Regions from separate parts of the Gordonia rubripertincta genome, predicted to be linked through region 2. Evidence: riboswitches for the same ligand, from Rfam matches in the RefSeq annotation. Region 2 holds a riboswitch; the other holds the start of a gene.
The links. A riboswitch is a leader RNA that binds a small molecule or an ion and turns the genes downstream of it on or off. The one in region 2 is predicted to bind cobalamin.

Region 1 (9,074 bases), 800 kb from region 2:
CGACATCGAGGCGTCGAGTCTGGGGATCAGACCCGAACGGGTCCGCCTGCTCCTGGTCTGTATCGCGACCCTGGGCACCGCGGCGGTGGTGTCGGTGAGCGGGCTGATCGGCTTCGTCGGCATCGTCATCCCGCATGCCGTGCGGCTCCTCGTCGGACCGGGTCATCGGCTGCTGTTGCCGTTGTCGCTCCTGGTGGGTGCGGCCTTCCTCGTTCTCGCGGACGTGGTGGCACGGACCGCGATGTCGCCCTCGGAGCTGCCGATCGGCGTGGTCACCGCGGCCATCGGCGCACCCTTCTTCCTCGTCGTCCTCCGACGCAGCGGACGGAGCGTCCGATGACCGCCTCGATCACCTGCCGCAGTGTCTGCGCGTCCCGCGGGGGAGTGGAGGTCCTCCACGACGTCGACCTCGAGATCGGTTCCGGTACCTGGGTCTCCCTCGTCGGTCCCAACGGTTCGGGTAAGACGACGCTGTTGCACGCTCTCGCCGGGTTGGTGGCCTCGACCGGACAGATCGACGTCGCGGGGGTCGATCCGGGACGTGCGCGCCGCCGCGAGATCGCTCGTGCCGTGGCGCTGATGCCGCAGCGGCCGATCGTCCCGGAAGGTACGTCGGTGCGCGAGCTCATCGGCCTCGGCCGCACCCCGCACATCGCCCGGTTCGGCAGCGAGACCCGATCGGACCGTGAGGTGGTCGACGACGTCATCGAGCGGCTCGACCTCGAGGAGTTCGCGAACCGTTCCGCGTCGGCGCTGTCGGGTGGTGAGCTGCAGCGGGTGGTGCTCGCACGGGCACTGGCGCAGCAACCACGTGTGCTGCTCCTCGACGAGCCGACCAGCGCCCTCGACATCGGACACCAGCAGCAGGTCCTCGACCTGGTCGACTCCATGCGGCGTGCCAGTGAGCTGACCGTGATCGCCGCGATGCACGACCTGACGTCGGCGGCACAGTACGGGCAACGCCTCGTACTGCTCGACCGGGGACGTATCGTCGCCGACGGTCCGCCCGCCGAAGTGCTCACCGCAGAACGGCTGCGGGACGTCTACGCCGCGAAGGTCGAGGTGCTCGACCGCCGTGACGGCCCGGCCGTGCTGCCCGTGCGAGATCCGGGACCCGGCGAACGTTGAAGGTCACGCTGCTCGGCACCGGGGCCGCCGACGGTTGGCCGAATGCGTTCTGCCGCTGCGACTCCTGTTCCGACGCGCGGCGCCTGCGCGACTTCCGTACCCAGACGGCGGCGCTCGTCGACGACGCGCTGATGCTCGATTTCGGGCCCGACGCTCCCGGTGCGGCAGTGCGTCGAGGTGTTTCGCTCGCCGATGTGCGGCATGTCCTCATCACCCATGCGCACGCCGATCATCTCGCGCCGCAAACGTTGTTGTTCCGGTCCTGGGTCGAGGGGGCCGGTGACCTGGAACTGATCGGACCGGCCGACGCGCTCGACGTCTGTCGGCCGTGGGTCGGTCCCGATGCCGAGGTGCGGTTCAGGCCGGTCGTCGCGGATGAATCGTTGCATGTGGGCAGCTACGACGTGCGAATTCTTCCCGCGCAGCACAAGGTCTTTCGCGACGGTGACGCCGTGCTGTACGACGTCACCGGCCCCGACGGCACGAGACTGCTGTGGGCGACGGACACCGGTGTGTGGCGGTCTGATTGGTACGAGGGGGTGGCAGACGCCGGGTTCGACGCGGTCTTCCTCGAAGAGACCTTCGGCGACAGGGAAGATCTGTCCGACGGTCATCTCGGGTTGAGTGGTTTCGGGACGATGGTCGAGGGGATGCGCGGGGTCGGCGCGATCACCGGCGCCACCGATGTTGTCGCTGTGCATCTGGGACACCACAATCCGCCGATCGGCAAACTGCGTAGGCGGCTTCAGGAGCTGGGCGCGCGACCGGGACGAGACGGGGAGGTCCTCGACATGGGCAGACCTGCGCAGCGTCGGGTGTTCGTCACCGGCGGCGCGAGGTCGGGGAAGTCGCGGTACGCCGAAGGCGTTCTGGCCGGTATCGACGACGTCGTCTACGTAGCCGCGGGCGGTCCGCGAACCGGAGATCCCGACTGGGACCGGCGCGTCGAAGTCCATCGCGACCGTCGCCCTGCGTCGTGGACGACGGTCGAGGACACCGACGTCGCCGGAGTACTTCGCTCGGCGCGCCGGCCGGTCCTCGTCGACTGTCTCGGCACCTGGCTCGCCTCGCGGCTCGACCACCACGATGCCTGGGGGAACAGCGAACTCGATGCAGTGAGGGCGGATGTCGAGGACCTGCTCGACGCCTGGCGGAGCTGCGCCGTGCCGGTCGTCGCGGTGAGCAACGAGGTCGGCAGCGGCGTCGTCCCGGCGACCGCGTCGGGACGGATGTTCCGCGACGAACTCGGCCGTCTCAACGCGGCGATCGCCGAACTCGCCGACGAGGTCGTGTTCATGGTCGCCGGGCAGGCCATCACCGTCCGCTGACCAGGCGTCGAGGGTGGCTCAGTTCAGCCAGTCGTTACCGGCGAGGCCCAGCTGTCGGACATCGAGGGTGGGCCTGATCCCTGATGCAGGCGCGAGGTCGTGTGCCTCGAGGACCGACCGCAGCGTCTCCGCCGCATCGATGTTGAGCGGACTCGACACCCACATCGCATACGGAAGGTTCACGAAGCGGTTCTCGCGCACGGCCTTGAGGTTGCGGCTGGCCGGGTTGGCGCGCAGTGCGTCGATCTTCTGCTCAACCGACTGCCCGGGGTAGTCGACGAACACGATCAGATCCGGGTCGGCGGTGGTGATCCGCTCCCAGCTGACCGCGGTCCAGGTGTCCTGGACGTCTTCGGTCGCGTTGCGTGCACCGGCGGCGTCGATGATGCCCTGTGGGCCACCGAACGAGCCCGACGAGAAGATCGTGTCGGAGACGCTGTCGAACACGAAGACGGTCGGCTTTGTTGCCGGTTGCGGTGCAGCACGGAGCTTTCCGAGGCGATCGGAGATGTCGTCGGCGACCGCCGCGCCCTGCTCGGGATCACCGGTGATGGTGCCGATGTTGCGGAGGTCGGTGTCGAGCGCGACCCAGGGATCCATCGTGCCGCGCTGTGCTTCTCCGTCGACCTGACGGCAGGCCTCGGACAGCTGGTAGACGTCGATCCCGTGGGAGGCCAGGATCTCGGGAGTGATCCCGCGGGACTCGCTCATGCCGTAGTTGTAGCCGGCATAGAGAACCTGAGGCTTGGCCCCGACGATGTTCTCGAGCGTCGGCTGCTCGGTGGCGACCTCGTTCAACGTGTCCACCTGCGCGCCGAATTCGAGTCGGAGGACGTCCTTGTCACGGGCGAGCGAGCTGACCGCGACCATCTTGTCGCGTGCGCCGGCTGCCAGCGCGATCGCGATCATCCCGCCGTCGTTGACGAACAGCCGGTCGAGAGGCTGATCGAAGGTGACCTCGGCACCGCAGTTGGTGACGGTGACGCTGTCGGTTGCGACCGCGTCGGATTCGGTGCCGCAGCCCGCTGCGATGCCCAGGACGAGAGCGAGTGTGGCGTATCGGGTGATGGTGTGTCTCATCGGTTTTCCTTGGTGGTGAAGACCTGCGGTGCAGGTGAGGTGGGGGAGTCGAGCAGTAGATGCGGGAGACCGGTCTCGGGATGTGGCACGACGGTGCCGGACACGTCGAAGACCGACGCCAGCAGATCGGGGGTCAGCACCTCGACCGGCGGGCCGTGCGCGGTGATTCCGCCGTCGGAGACGACGGCGACGGCGTCGAAGTGGCGGAGGACGAGGTCGAGGTCGTGCATCGCGGCGATGACCGTCGCCTCGAGGTCGTCGAGGATCTGCATCAGCCGCAGTCGCCAGGCCGCATCGAGGTGATTCGTCGGCTCGTCGAGCACGAGAATCGGGGTCCGCTGGGCGATCGCGCGTGCGAGGACGACCCGGTGGCGCTCACCGCCGGACAAGTGCGTGCACGAGCGGTGTTCCCAGCCGCCCAGTCCCACCTGCTCCAGGGCCGACCGGATGATCGCGTCGTCGTCGGAATTGCGGGTGGCCCAGGCAGATCGGTACGGCGTGCGCCCCAGGCCCACCGCTTCTGCGACCGTGAGTTCGGCCGACGGGTGTTCATCCTGGCCGACCACGGCGATCGACAGCGCACGACGCCGCGCCGGAAGTCGACCGAGATCGTCGTCGCCCAACCGGATACGCCCGTCTGTCGGTTGCTCGAGGCCGCACAGGGTTCGGAGCAACGTGGTCTTACCCGCACCGTTGGGGCCCACGATGGCGACCCGGGTTCCGGCCGGGACGTCGAGATCGACGTCGCGCAGGATCGCCCGTCCACCTCGACGACAGCCGACCGCGTTCGCGCGCAACGACATCGAACGTCTGGTGGCACCCATCAGGACCCACCGCCGAACACGTACTGGCGGCGTCCCATCAGGAACAGGAAGATCGGTGCGCCGATCAGTCCGGTGACGATGCCCAGCGGCATCTCGCGGGGTGACGCGGCCACTCGTGAGATGACATCGACCCAGACGAGGAACAACGCGCCGCCGCAGACCGCGACGGGGATCATCGCCCGGTGTGTCGCGCCGACCAGCAAGCGCGCGGCGTGCGGCACGATCAATCCCACGAATCCGATTCCGCCCGCGACCGCGACCAAGACGCCGACCAGGAGACCCTGGACCGCGAACAACGCGTTTCGCATGGCGCGCACCGGAACCCCGAGGGACGTCGCGGTGTCGGTGCCGGCTGCATAGGCGTCCAGCCAGGAGTGGATCGCGAGCATGGCGAACACCGTGACCACGACGACGACCCCCGCGATCTGCACTTTCGCCCAGGTTGCGCCGGCGACGCTGCCCAGCATCCAGAACATCACGTTGTCGGCGGCATGTGGGTCCGCGGCGGTGAACACCAGTAGTGAGGACAGCGCCATGAATGCCGAGGACAGGACCACCCCCGAGAGGATCAGACGCAGGGCGGTCAGTCCGCCCTGCGCCCGGGCGACCGCGTACACGGTGACCGAGGCTGCGAGGGCGCCGATCAGGGCGCCGCCGGACAACGCCCAGACGCCGAGTGCGGCAAAGGAACCGAGTGTGATCACAGCGGTCGCACCCACCGCCGCCCCGGCCGACACCCCCAACAGGTACGGCTCGGCGAGCGGGTTGCGGACGAGGGCCTGCATGACGGCGCCGGCGAGGGCCAGGCCGGCGCCGACGAAGGCCGCGAGAACCGAACGCGGCAAACGGAGATCCCAGATGATCACCGAGTGAGCGGCGTCGAGCTCATCGCCGCGCAGACGGCCCGCGACGGTTCGCCAGACGTCGCCGATGGGGATGGTCTCGGCACCGAAAGCCGTGGCGATCGCGATGCTCACCAGGGTGAGCGCGAGAAGGATCAGGGCAAGAGGCAACGACGGCAGTCGCCGTACCGACATGGCGGTGGCGAGCGTCGTCGTGCCGTCGGGAGGACGGGACACGTGTGGAACTGCCTTTGGTCTGGGCATCTGTGCGCGAGACGCCGGGTGGACTCGACGAGAACGGCAGGTATTCGGACTCGGGTTCGTTCGAACCCGACGCCTTCCCGGGTTGCCCCAGTGGCCTGATGTCGGGTCCGTCCCCCATACCGCTGCGCGCCAGTCCTGGATTCGCACCAGGTTCCCTGGCACCCGCCTGTGCAGGTGCGACCGCTTTCATCGGTGAGGTTAGCAATACGGACATCGAGGACCGCCATCCCGCCCGCGCATCGGCGGGCGAGGGATGCCCGGAGGTCTTAGGCTGGGCGCTGACAGGCAACGGGCAGGTGCGAATCGAACCGAGGCGGACGGTGATCCGATGGACGGACGACCCACGAAACTGGCCATCATCGGGGCGGGCGCGGTTGGCACCGCGATCGCGTACTCGGCGCTGATCCGCGGGGTCGCCCGCACGGTGGCATTGCTGGACATCAAGGCCGCCAAGGTCACCGCCGAGGTGCTCGACCTCTCCCACGGGCTGGAGTTCGTGCCACGCGCCGACATCATCGGGTCCGACGACGTCTCGGTGTGCGCCGACGCCGACGTCGTCGTGTTCACCGCCGGCGCCAAGCAGAAGCCGGGCCAGTCGAGACTCGAATTGGCCGAGGCCACAATCGGTTTGACGCGCACCATTCTGCCGAGAGTGCTCGAGGTCGCGCCGTACGCGATCTACCTCATGGTGACCAATCCGGTCGACGTCGTCACCCATGCGGCACAGAGGATCACCGGCCTGCCGTCGAATCAGCTGTTCGGGTCGGGAACCGTGCTCGACTCGTCGCGGCTTCGGTTCCTCGTCGCACAACACTGCGGGGTCGCGGTGCAGAGCGTGCACTCGTATGTCGTCGGTGAACACGGCGACAGCGAGATCCCGCTGTGGTCGTCGGCGACGATCGGCGGGGTGCCGCTGACGTCGTGGAAACCGCTCCCGGGGCGCCCGGAGATGGATGCCCTTGCGCGGGAACGTATCCGGCACGAGGTCGTGCACGCCGCCTACGCGATCATCGAGGGGAAGGGAGCCACGAACTACGCCATCGGTCTCGCCGCCACCCGCATCGTCGAAGCAGTGCTGAACGACGAACACCGGGTGCTCCCGGTCTCGACGGTCGCCTCCGGATTCCCCGGACTCGACGACGTGTGCCTGTCGCTGCCGACCGTCGTCGACCGCGGGGGCGCCCAGACGCGGCTGGAGGTGCCGCTGTCGCCGGACGAAGAGGCGGGGCTACTCGCGTCGGCGGACACGTTGCGCGGGATGCAGGCGCGCTTCGGGTTGTAGGGGCAGGCACTGTCCATCGGGTGGACCAATCTCGGTGCTCGATGCCGGTGCGGCATCCTCGCCGGGGTAGTTTCACCTGGTCACATCGGTGGAAGAGAAGGTTCGACGATGAGTGGTTCGCGGAAGACGGTTGTGGGTTTTGTCGCTGCGGCGTCGATGGCGTTCGCGCCGCTGATGGTGGCGGCACCTGCATCGGCGGCGACCGACTACGCCAACTGCGCGGCACTCAACGCTGACTACCCGCACGGCGTCGGCGAGCCCGGCGCCGTCGACTCGACCTCCGGCACGCCGGTTACGAACTTCACCGTCGACCAGGACCTCTACGACGCCAACACCAAGAGCGACCGCGACAAGGACGGCATCGCCTGCGAGAAGCACTGACGGCGAGTCACACTGGGTGACGTGTTCACCCCGCGCGAGGACGAGAATCGCCGACTCCTGCGCGCCCGGGATCTGATCGACCGGTCGTACGCCGAACCGCTGGACACCGCGTCGCTCGCCCGCGTCGCCCACATGTCCTCGTCGCATTTCATCCGGCGATTCCGCGCAGTCTTCGGCGAGACCCCGCGCCATTACCTGCAACGACGCCGCGTCGAACGTGCCTGCGCCGCGCTGCGCACCACGACGACACCGGTGACCGACATCGCACGTAGCGTCGGTTACGAGAGCCTGGGCACCTTCGGTCGGACCTTCACCGCGATCATCGGCTGCAGTCCGACCGCATACCGCCGGCGCGTTTCCCCGGTACCCGTGCCGGGATGCTTCGTGCGGCGCTGGACGAGACCGGTGAACCCGCCTGGATTCGACCCGCTTGATTCGCTCCCGGTGTCGAGCAATTTCGGAGAAGCGCCGGCCGACGCGGCGGTCGTATCGTCGGGCACATGATCACCGGCATCGACATCCACTCCATCTACGTCCTCGACCAGGACGTCGCGCTCGACTTCTACGTCGGCAAGCTCGGGTTCGCCGTGGACACCGACTTCGACCTGGGGTTCATGCGGTGGCTGACGGTCGCGCCGCCCGGACAACCGGGCCGCCTCATCCTGCTCGAGAAGCCCGGGCGGCCATCGCTTTCCGACGACGCCGTGGTCAAGATCCGCGACCTGGTTACGCAGGGCGCAATGCCGGTCACGATCCTCTCGACCGACGACTGCCGCGGCACGCACGCCGCCCTCGTCGCGAAGGGTGTCGAGTTCACCCAGGACCCCGAGGAACAGCCCTACGGCATCGACTGCGCCCTCCGTGATCCGTTCGGAAACAACCTCCGGACAACCCAGCGTGGCGCCCAGGAGCGGATCGTGAACGACGACGACATCGCCCGCTGGGCGCCGGGCAGCTGACGTGCTCCGACCTGGACTTCCCGGCGCGTTTACAGTCCGATGGAACCGATCGGGCGCGCCGATAGTCTGAACTACATGCGCGACGACAAGCTGCTCACCCGGATCTCCGCCCTCCTGCGACAGGCGGAGAACACCGACAACGAGCATGAGGCCGAGACGTTCATGCAGGCCGCACAACGCCTCGCGACGGCGTCGTCGATCGATCTCGCCGTCGCCCGCGCGCACGATCCGGCCGCCCGGAAGAAGGTCACCCCGATCTCGCGGCAGATCAAGATCGGCGAGCCGGGCAAGCGCGGCCTGCGGACCTACGTGCAGCTGTTCGTGGCGATCACCATGGCCAACGACGTGACGGTCGACGTCGCGAGCAACTCGACCTTCGTCCTCGCCTACGGATACGAAGCCGACATCGACGCCTGCGAGGCGCTCTACACGTCGCTGATCATCCAGATGGTCGCCGCCAGCGATGCCTACCTGCGGTCGGGGGCGTACAAGGGCGAGACCTTCGCCCGGGTCGTCACCAGGGGCAGCGGCTGGCGGGCCCGACGCGTGATCGAGGAGAAGCCGCTCTCGCCGATCACCGCCCGACTCAACTTCCAGTCGGCCTTCGCCGAACGCATCGGCAAACGTCTCGCCGAGGCCCGCGACGCCGCCCGCGAGGACGCACTCGCCGCCGAACGGCGCTCGGGTGAACCGGAACGCTCGACCGCGCTCGCGCTGCGCAACAAGGAACTCGAGGTCACCGACTTCTACAAGACCGAGTCCACCGCTCGCGGTACGTGGCGGGCGTCGAGTGCGTCGGCCGGTTACTCGGAGGCCGCCCGCAAGGCGGGGGACCGGGCGGGGCGTCGGGCCAAGATCGGCGCCGACCGTGAATTCGGCGGTGCCCGAGGCACTCTCGAGGCCTGAGGCGCGGTCAGTCGCTGTGCTCAGTCAGGCCGGTCGTACCAGGCGACCGACGGGGACGGGGTGAACGGGGTCGGGGTCCC
Region 2 (9,074 bases):
CTGCGCGGACCTCGTCGAGCGGGACCTCCCGCCGCCCCGGGCGATAGGCCGAGCGACACCGTGCGAGAAGCACATCCGGTCCGCCCTTGACCATCTCGACGAAATGCGTGGCACCGTCGACCGGGAGGTGGTGATAGGTCGCCATGAACTTGTACGACGAATCGAACGGGACCTCGGCCACCCGCGGATAGGTCCGTCTCGTCAGCGGTGCGTCGACGCCCATCGTGGTGGCGAGCACGATCAGCGCCGCCTCGGTGGGGTCCCCGACCACCGCGCCATCGTCGGAGACGACGGCATCGCTGTCGAGACACAGACCGTACGCCAGCAGCGTGAAGTCGGGGACGTCCTCGCCGGCAACCTGCGTGATTGCCCCGGTCTTGCAGTAACCCTCCCCTTCGACCGCGAACCACCGGCCGTGAAAGTACAACGACCGCACCGTCATCTGGTTCATCGTCAGCGTGCCGGTCTTGTCAGAGTTGATCAGGCTCGTCGCACCCCAGGGTCTCCACGTCGGTGAGATTCTTGACGACCGCTTTGGCCTCGGCGAGTTGTCGCGCCCCGAACGCGAGCATCGCCTGTACGAAGGTGGGCATGCCGGTGGGTATCGCCGAAACGCCCATCGAGATGCCCAGCAGCATCACGGTCGCCGCGTCCTGCCCACGCAGGAGCCCGATGACGACGATGATCGCCACGGCGACCCACGCGATCACACCGAGCAGGCGGGTCAGCGAATCGAGTTCGCGCTGCAGCGGAGACCTGCGCGGCGGAATCGCGGAGAGCAACGACGCGATCCGGCCCATCTGCGTCCGCATACCGGTCTCGGTGACCACGATCGTCGCGGTCCCGCGGGTGACCGAGGTGTTCTGGAACGCCATGTCGGTGCGGTCGCCGAGGGCGACGGACGCGTCGGTGACTACGTCGGGACTCTTGGGTACGGGCGCACTCTCGCCCGTCAGCGCCGCCTCCTGGGTCTCGAGGGTGGCCGATTGCAGCAGCCTTCCGTCCGCCGGGACCAGGTCACCGGCCTCGAGTTCGACGATGTCGCCCGGGACCAGTTGCACCGCGGGCACCTCCTGCAGGACGCCATCGCGCACCACCCGGGCCTGCGGAACGTGTATCCGCGCAAGTGCATCCACGCTCGCCCGCGCCTTCAGCTCCTGCCGAGTCCCGAGCACGACGTTGACGATCACCAGGACCGCCACCACGAGTGCGGTGGCGATCTCCGCGATTACCAGGCTGATGATCACCACCGCAACCAGCATGAGGTTCATCGGGTCTTTCAGCTGCACCAGCGCGATCGCCCACGCCGACGGTGCGGGTTCGGCGGCGATCTCGTTGTCGCCATAGTGCTCCCGCCGCGAGTCGACCTCCGCGGGAGTCAGCCCCTGCCGGCGGTCGGAGCCCAGTGCAGCGATGACGGCGTCGGTGTCCAGGCAGTGCCACGCCGTCTCGTCGGCGTCGTTGCTGCCCAGCACAGGCGGTGGCACGGGTTGGATGGCGGCCATCTCACAACTCCTGGAAGGGGGTGGGAATCCAGTGCAGCGCCTGGTCCGGCGGTCGATACCCGTGTGGCTTCTGTCGTTTCGGCAACGTGACGACGGGGCGTTCGAGCGGTTCGTAGGGAACCTGGCTCAACAGGTGGCTGATCACATTGAGCCGACCGCGCTTCTTGTCGTTGTTGGACACGACATACCAAGGTGCCCAACCGGTGTCGGTGTATCGGAACATCTCGTCGCGGGCTCGCGAGAAGTCGTACCAGCGACTGTAGGATTCGAGATCGACCTTCGAGAGTTTCCAGGTCTTGCGCGGATCGTCGATGCGACTCTGGAGACGCAGCGCCTGCTGCTCCTGACTGACCTCGAGCCAGTACTTCAGGAGGATGATCCCCGAATCGACCATCGCCCGTTCCACTGTCGGCGTCTGCTGCAGGAACTGACGGGCCTGCTCTTCGGTACAGAACCCGAGGACACGCTCTATTCCGGCGCGGTTGTACCAACTGCGGTCGAAGATGACGACCTCCCCGGCCGCCGGCAGATGGGGTACGTACCGCTGGAGATACATCTGCGACCGCTCCCGATCGGACGGGGCGGGCAGCGCGACCACCCGGAACACCCGCGGGCTCACGCGCGCCGTGATCGTCTTGATGACACCGCCCTTGCCGGCCGTGTCACGGCCCTCGAAAACCACGCAGACCTTGGCACCGGACGACCTGACCCACTCCTGCATCGCCACCAGTTCGGCATCCAGCGGCTTGAGTGCCTTCCGGTACGCCTTGTTCGACATCGGCGCGACGCCCTCGCGCCGGTTGCCGCCGGTCAACTCACCGGTCGCTGCGGAGTCGGAAGACTTGTCCCGACGCTTCTTGCCACCCATCGTTCACCTCACGAGTCGCCCGACGCGGCGGGCGGTTGGATGCGGCGTCCCCGGCCATCGAAGAGATGGAGGGAATTACTGAAAAGAGCAATTTGCCCGAATTCGAGTCTCGGGCAGAAGAAGATTCCGCCGGTGCGGAGCAGCGGTATCGGGCAACAAACATCGCCACCCCTTTCCTGGAGGGCATCGGCGATCAAGTCGTATTGTCGACTGCCAGGAGTTATCTCACAGGTGAATACGATCAATAGGCTCAGATTTATGGCGTCTGACCCCGACATCAGACATCTATTTGTCTCCGGCCTGATTTCGCATTGTTACCCGGACAAGAGACAGGGAACGCATCATGTGTTGATGGTTCGAGTTGAGGAGATGCTCGAAGTCGAACAGGTGATAGTCCGCCTGATCGCACGTTTTCCGGCAGCCCAGGCGGGCGACATCGAAGAGCGCGTTCGCGTCATCCACAAGCGATTCACCACCTGCAAGGTGCGGGATTTCGTCCCGCTGCTGGTCGAGAAAGCGGCGGTCCGGGAGATCACCGAGTCGGCGGCAGCCCTCGTCCCCCGCTCGACCCGTCCTTGACGCGACACGGCCCCGCCAGGATCTTGGCGGGGCCGTGTGCGTTCCGTGGGGTCAGCCGCGCAGAAGCCCCTTGGCGACGTGGGTCACCTGGATCTCGTTGCTGCCGGCATAGATCATGAGCGACTTGGCGTCTCGCGCGAGCTGCTCGACCCGGTACTCGGCCATGTAGCCGTTGCCGCCGAACAGCTGGACGGCCTCCATCGCGACGTCGGTCGCTGCCTTGGAGGAGTAGAGCTTCATCGCCGACGCTTCCGACAGACTCAGCGGCTTACCTGCCTTGCCGCGCTCGATCGCACTGAAGAGCATGTTCTGCACGTTGATCCGGGCGATCTCCATCTCTGCGAGCTTGAGCTGGATGAGCTGGAACTGCGCGATCTCCTGGCCCCACAGCTTGCGCGTCTTGGCGTAGTCGATCGACAAACGCTGGGCCTCGTTGATGATGCCCAGCGAGAGCGCGGCGATGCCGACGCGCTCGGCGGTGAAGCCGGCCTTGGCGCCTTCGGAGCCGCGGGAATCCTGACCGGTGTCCTCGGTCTCGCCGAGCAGGCGGTCCTTGCCGACCCGGACGTTGTCGAAGAACAGCTCGCCGGTGGGTGAGCTCATCATGCCCATCTTCTTGAACGGCTTGCCCTGGGTGAGGCCGGGCATCCCCTTGTCGAGGACGAAGGACAGCACCTTGCGGTCACGCATGGGGGTGCCGCTGCCGTCGTCGAGCTTGGCGAACACGACGATCGTGTCGGCGTACGGACCGTTGGTGATGAACGTCTTCTGGCCGTTCAGGATGTAGTCGTCACCGTCGCGGCGGACGGTGGTCTTCATGCCGCCGAGGGCGTCGGAGCCCGAATCGGGTTCGGTGATCGCCCAGGCTCCGACCTTCTCCATGGTGACCAGCTCGGGCAGCCAGCGCTTCTTCTGTGCGAGCGTGCCCTTGCCGCGGATCGTCGAGGCGGTCAGGCCCATACTCACACCGAGCGAGGCGACGAGTCCCAGGCACACACCCGCGAGCTCGATGTTGACCATCATGAACATCGAGCCGCTCATACCGCCGCCGTCGCCGGAAGATTTCTTCTTCTCCCCGTTGGCCTCTGCCTCGAGCTCTTTCTCGAGGGCGTCCTTGGCCATCGCGTCGACCCCGAAGGTCGAGAGCAACTTGCGGGTGATGTCGTACGGAGGCAGCACGCCGGACTCGAGCTCATCGAGGTGTGGCCGGATCTCCTTGTCGATGAACGCGCGCAACGCGTCCCGCACCATCAGATCTTCTTCGGACCACTCGAACATCGTCACTCTCCCCAGACAGTGCCCGCCGGGGGCGAACACGTTTCAGTTTTGCCGACTCAACTGTGTCAGGAGTCACTCACGATGTCTAGGTACGTCTGCACAGATCTGTTTCTTCAGGGGGAATTCTCAGGGGGCCGGCCAGGTGTAGAGCGTCGCCGGCCGGACCTCGACCCGGAAGTACCCCGCGGCGTCGTCGCACAGAAGCGCTTGCGCAACGGGCATCGCCACGACGACGGGCACCTCGCCGATCTCGCTCCCGACCCCGTCGCGCCAGGCGTGTATCCGGCGTACGAACTCCTCGACGGTCTCGCCGCCGTGGGGCCGCGCCGCCGGGTCGGTGAAGAATGCGGCGAGCTCGCTGGGGTCGATCTCCTCGGGCGCGAGTCCCGCCCAGGAGCCGACGTCGAGTGTCCTGAGTGCGTCGTCGACCGCAGGCCGCCCACCGAGGAGTAAAGCGCTCTCGAGGGCCGCGGTCTCGGGTCCGCAGGCGGTCACCGGTCCGGCGACCGACGCGGGAAGCGCTTCGATGTCGCGTCTCCCACGATCGTCCAACGACGCATCACCGCCGAAGCGCACCGATCGGTTGGGACCGGTGCGCCCGGCGGTGATGACCTGCATGAGAACGACCGTGTCCGGTCAGTTCTGTGCGGCGTCGACCGCGCTGGAGGTGGTCGGATTCTTCGACCGCGCCATCGCGCCGAGGATCAGCGCGAAGGTCACCGTCAGCACCGTCCAGAGGATGACCTGGTTGGTGATCGTGTACACGCGGAAGTCGGCGACGACGTCTGCGGGGAAGCCGGGGAACACGATCTGGCCGGCGTCATTGCGCACCGGCTCGGGTACCTCGTCGAACGACGGCAGCAGTGCGATGGTGATCCCGACCGCGATCACGTAGGCGGCACCGCCCACGACGGCCGACACCAGCCCGCCGATCCGCGGACGCAGCCAGAGCGCGAGTACGACGGCCGCGATCGCCAGCACCACCGACGCGATGGTGATGGTCAGGAATGCACCCGTCCGCTCCCCGATTGTGTCGTCGTCCCCGACCGCCGGCGGGTTCGCCGGGTAGGCGAAGAACGGTACGCCGAACACGGCGACGAACCCGATCGCGCCGAGCACCCCGGCGACCGCGCGGGCGTCGGTGGCCGGGTACCGGTTGCCGAGGTAGCTCCACAGCACGGTGAAGGCGACCGCGAAGAACGCGCCCATGCACAGCGCGAACGCCACGTTGCCGACGCCGGCGCCGAGGTTCTCCTGCATGGCGCGGGTGAAGACCTCACCGCCCTCGCCGTGCGAGTGGCCGCCGGCGGCGTGCGCCAGCGCCTCCTCGGCTTCAGAACGTTCCCCCTCGTAGTCGACCGCCTTCGACACCACGGGCTCGAGGTAGAACCGCGCGAATACGAACGAGATGATGCCGGCGATCAGGCCGGAGAGCAGACCTGCGCCGATGAACTTCTTCTCCATGTGAACTTGTCCCTACCGATTCTCGTCAGGTCGACTCAGTGGCAGGGAAAGCCGAGAAAGTGGCGGGAGTCGTGCACGAACTCGTGCACGTAGGTGTTCTCGCCGAAGACGGACACGACACCTTGGTCGTAGCCGAGGAAGTAGTACGCGAGCCCGGCCAACAGCACGGTGAGGCTCAGCCACAGCGCCGCGCTCGCGACCGAGAGGTTCGGTACCGCGAGGGAGCGGGGTGAGGTGGAAACTGCTTCGGACGTACGGGGACCCGTCATGGAATTGTCCTTTCGCCGATCTCGCGTCGGAGAGTTGTGGATCAGATGGCGCCGGCACGGCATCCTGACTCACGTCTTCTCTGGGGCACCGTCGAATCCCTCGACCGCGTCCCCGAGTCGGCGTTCACAGTGGCGCGACCGTTCCGGATTCTCACCGGATTCCCCGTACAGGCGTGTGTCGACTGTATACCCCGACCTGTCACACATGTGAGACATAGTGGATAGATGGCCCGCCCCTCGGTTCTCGATCGATTCACCGCCCCCACCCGGCGATGGTTCACGGGAGCGTTCACCAAGCCGACCGCAGCCCAGAAGGGCGCCTGGACCTCGATCGCCGACGGCGCCAACACCCTCGTGATCGCACCGACCGGCTCCGGCAAGACCCTCGCGGCCTTCCTGTGGGCGCTGGACCGGCTCGCCGCCGACTCCGGTGGGCGTCGTCCGGGAACCAAGGTCGTCTACGTCTCCCCGCTCAAGGCCCTGGCCGTCGACGTCGAGCGCAACCTGCGCGCACCGCTCACCGGGATCACCCGCGCGGCGCAGGAACTGAACCTCCCCGAGCCGAACATCACGGTCGGCGTCCGCTCGGGTGACACCTCCGCCGCCGACCGCCGCGCGCTGGTGAAGACGCCTCCCGACATCCTGATCACCACACCGGAATCGCTGTACCTCATGCTGACCTCCGCGGCACGGGAGAGCCTCACCAACGTGGAGGCGATCATCGTCGACGAGGTCCACGCAGTCGCCGCGACCAAGCGCGGCACACACCTCGCGCTCACCCTCGAACGCCTCGACGAGCTCCTCGACAAGCCCGCCCAGCGGATCGGATTGTCGGCGACCGTACGGCCGCCCGAGGTGGTCGCCGGGTTCCTCTCCGGCTCGGCGCCCTGCCAGGTGGTGAAGCCCAAGGCCGACAAGACCTTCGATCTCCGCGTCGACGTGCCGGTCGAGGACATGGCGAACATCCCGCCGGCACCCGGTCCCGAGGGTGCGGACTCCGCCGAACTCGACGACGCCTTCTCCCCCACGGCCGGATCGTTGTGGCCGTACGTGGAGGCGTCGATCGTCGACCAGATCGAGGCCAACCGGGCGACGATCGTGTTCGCGAACTCCCGGCGCCTCGCCGAGAAACTGACCGCGCGGCTCAACGAGATCCACGCCGAGCGGCAGGGTGTCCCAGCCGAGGCCACCGCCAACCCGACGGTCGCGGGCGGGGCTCCCGCGTTCGTGATGGGCAGCGGGGCGAGTTCGGGTGCCGAGGCGGTTCTCGCGCGGGCGCACCACGGTTCGGTGAGCAAGGAGCAGCGCGCTCAGATCGAGGACGACCTCAAGGCCGGTCGTCTCTCCTGCGTGGTGGCGACCAGCTCCCTCGAACTCGGCATCGACATGGGTGCCGTCGATCTCGTGATCCAGGTCGAGGCCCCGCCGTCGGTGGCCAGCGGCCTGCAGCGCATCGGCCGCGCCGGCCACCAGGTGGGCGAGATCAGCCAGGGCATCCTCTACCCCAAACACCGCACCGACCTGCTGCACTGCACGGTCACCGTCGGGCGCATGCTCGACGGTGCGATCGAGGAGATCAAGGTCCCGCAGAACCCCCTCGACATCCTCGCGCAGCAGACCATCGCCGCGGCCGCCGTCGACGATCTCGAGGTCGACCACTGGTACGAGGTCGTGCGGCGGGCGGCGCCCTACCGCGATCTCGGACGTGGGGTCTTCGACGCGACCCTCGACCTCATCGCCGGGCGGTTCCCCTCCGACGAGTTCGCCGAACTCCGGCCGCGGGTCAACTGGGACCGCGACGCAGGCGTGATCACGGGACGCCGCGGCGCCCAGCGGCTCGCCGTGACCTCCGGCGGGTCGATCCCCGACCGCGGGCTCTTCGGCGTCTTCATGGTCGGCGAGAAGTCCACACGCGTGGGCGAACTCGACGAGGAGATGGTCTACGAGTCGCGGGTCGGCGACGTGTTCGCCCTCGGCGCGACCAGCTGGCGCATCGAGGACATCACCCACGACCGCGTCCTGGTGTCGCCCGCGTTCGGTCAACCCGGCCGGTTGCCGTTCTGGATCGGCGACGCCATCGGGCGTCCCGCCGAACTCGGCGCGGCGATCGGCGCGTTCACCGGGGCCATCGCCGATCCCGGCAAGCTCGACACCCATGCCGAGCGTCTCGGACTCACCGAGAACGCCCGCACCAACCTCGCCACCCTCATCGCCGAACAACGTGAGGCGACCGGTCACCTACCGACCGACCGGACACTCGTCGTCGAACGGTTCCGCGACGAACTCGGTGACTGGCGAGTGATTCTGCACTCGCCGTACGGCCTGCGCGTCCACGCGCCGTGGGCGAGCGCCATCTCCCAGCGCCTCCTCGCAACACTGGGCATCGAAGGTGCCACCACCGCGTCCGACGACGGGATCATCCTGCGTCTCCCCGACACCGACGACGCACCCCCGGGCGCCGACGTCTTCCTCCTCGATCCCGACGAGGTCGAACAGCTCGTCACCGACGGTCTCGCCGACTCGTCGATGTTCGCCTCCAGGTTCCGCGAATGTGCCGCGCGCGCACTGCTTCTACCGCGGCGCGATCCCGGCCGGCGCGCACCGCTGTGGCAGCAGCGCCAGCGCAGCGCCCAATTGCTCTCCGTCGCATCCAAGTTCCCCGACTTCCCGATCGTCCTCGAAGCGGTGCGCGAGTGCCTGCAGGACGTGTACGACCTCCCGGCACTGCTCGACCTGCTCGGCCGCATCCGTTCGCGCCGGATCCGCGTCGTGGAGACCGAGACCGCGAGCCCGTCGCCGTTCGCGGCGTCGCTGCTGTTCGGCTACGTCGGCGCCTTCATGTACGCCGACGACGCGCCGCTCGCCGAACGCCGAGCCGCAGCCCTGTCCCTCGACACCAGCCTCCTCGCGCAGCTGCTCGGCCGCGTCGACCTCCGCGAACTGCTCGATCCCGGGGTCATCGCCGAGGTCATCGCCCGCCTGCAACGCCTGTCCCCCGACCGGCAGGCACGTGACGCCGAGGACGTCGTCGACCTGCTCCGCTGGCTCGGACCCCTGACCACCGATGAGGTGGAGGAACGGTACCGGGGAGAAGCGGCGGTGGCCGAGGTG

Region 1: it holds a riboswitch for cobalamin, as region 2 does, so the genes downstream of both, RVF83_RS10655 (FecCD family ABC transporter permease) here and RVF83_RS14290 (CbtB domain-containing protein) in region 2, are expected to answer to the same signal.

Annotation. Positions count from the first base shown of each region.
Region 1 covers NZ_CP136136.1:2,338,769-2,347,842, forward strand. The annotation lists gene RVF83_RS10630 (FecCD family ABC transporter permease) at 1-340, shown strand, start outside; gene RVF83_RS10635 (ABC transporter ATP-binding protein) at 337-1,128, shown strand; gene RVF83_RS10640 (bifunctional adenosylcobinamide kinase/adenosylcobinamide-phosphate guanylyltransferase) at 1,125-2,456, shown strand; gene RVF83_RS10645 (ABC transporter substrate-binding protein) at 2,475-3,536, opposite strand; gene RVF83_RS10650 (ABC transporter ATP-binding protein) at 3,533-4,360, opposite strand; gene RVF83_RS10655 (FecCD family ABC transporter permease) at 4,360-5,397, opposite strand; cobalamin riboswitch at 5,485-5,666, opposite strand; gene RVF83_RS10660 (L-lactate dehydrogenase) at 5,795-6,748, shown strand; gene RVF83_RS10665 (excalibur calcium-binding domain-containing protein) at 6,857-7,129, shown strand; gene RVF83_RS10670 (helix-turn-helix domain-containing protein) at 7,151-7,633, shown strand; gene RVF83_RS10675 (VOC family protein) at 7,630-8,088, shown strand; gene RVF83_RS10680 (DUF2786 domain-containing protein) at 8,164-8,994, shown strand; gene RVF83_RS10685 (YhjD/YihY/BrkB family envelope integrity protein) at 9,015-9,074, opposite strand, start outside.
Region 2 covers NZ_CP136136.1:3,138,778-3,147,851, reverse strand. The annotation lists partial or broken gene RVF83_RS14320 (cation-translocating P-type ATPase) at 1-1,505, opposite strand, end outside; gene ppk2 (polyphosphate kinase 2) at 1,507-2,373, opposite strand; gene RVF83_RS14310 (three-helix bundle dimerization domain-containing protein) at 2,632-2,952, shown strand; gene RVF83_RS14305 (acyl-CoA dehydrogenase family protein) at 3,004-4,230, opposite strand; gene RVF83_RS14300 (histidine phosphatase family protein) at 4,357-4,848, opposite strand; gene RVF83_RS14295 (CbtA family protein) at 4,867-5,694, opposite strand; gene RVF83_RS14290 (CbtB domain-containing protein) at 5,730-5,963, opposite strand; cobalamin riboswitch at 6,000-6,178, opposite strand; gene RVF83_RS14285 (ATP-dependent helicase) at 6,189-9,074, shown strand, end outside.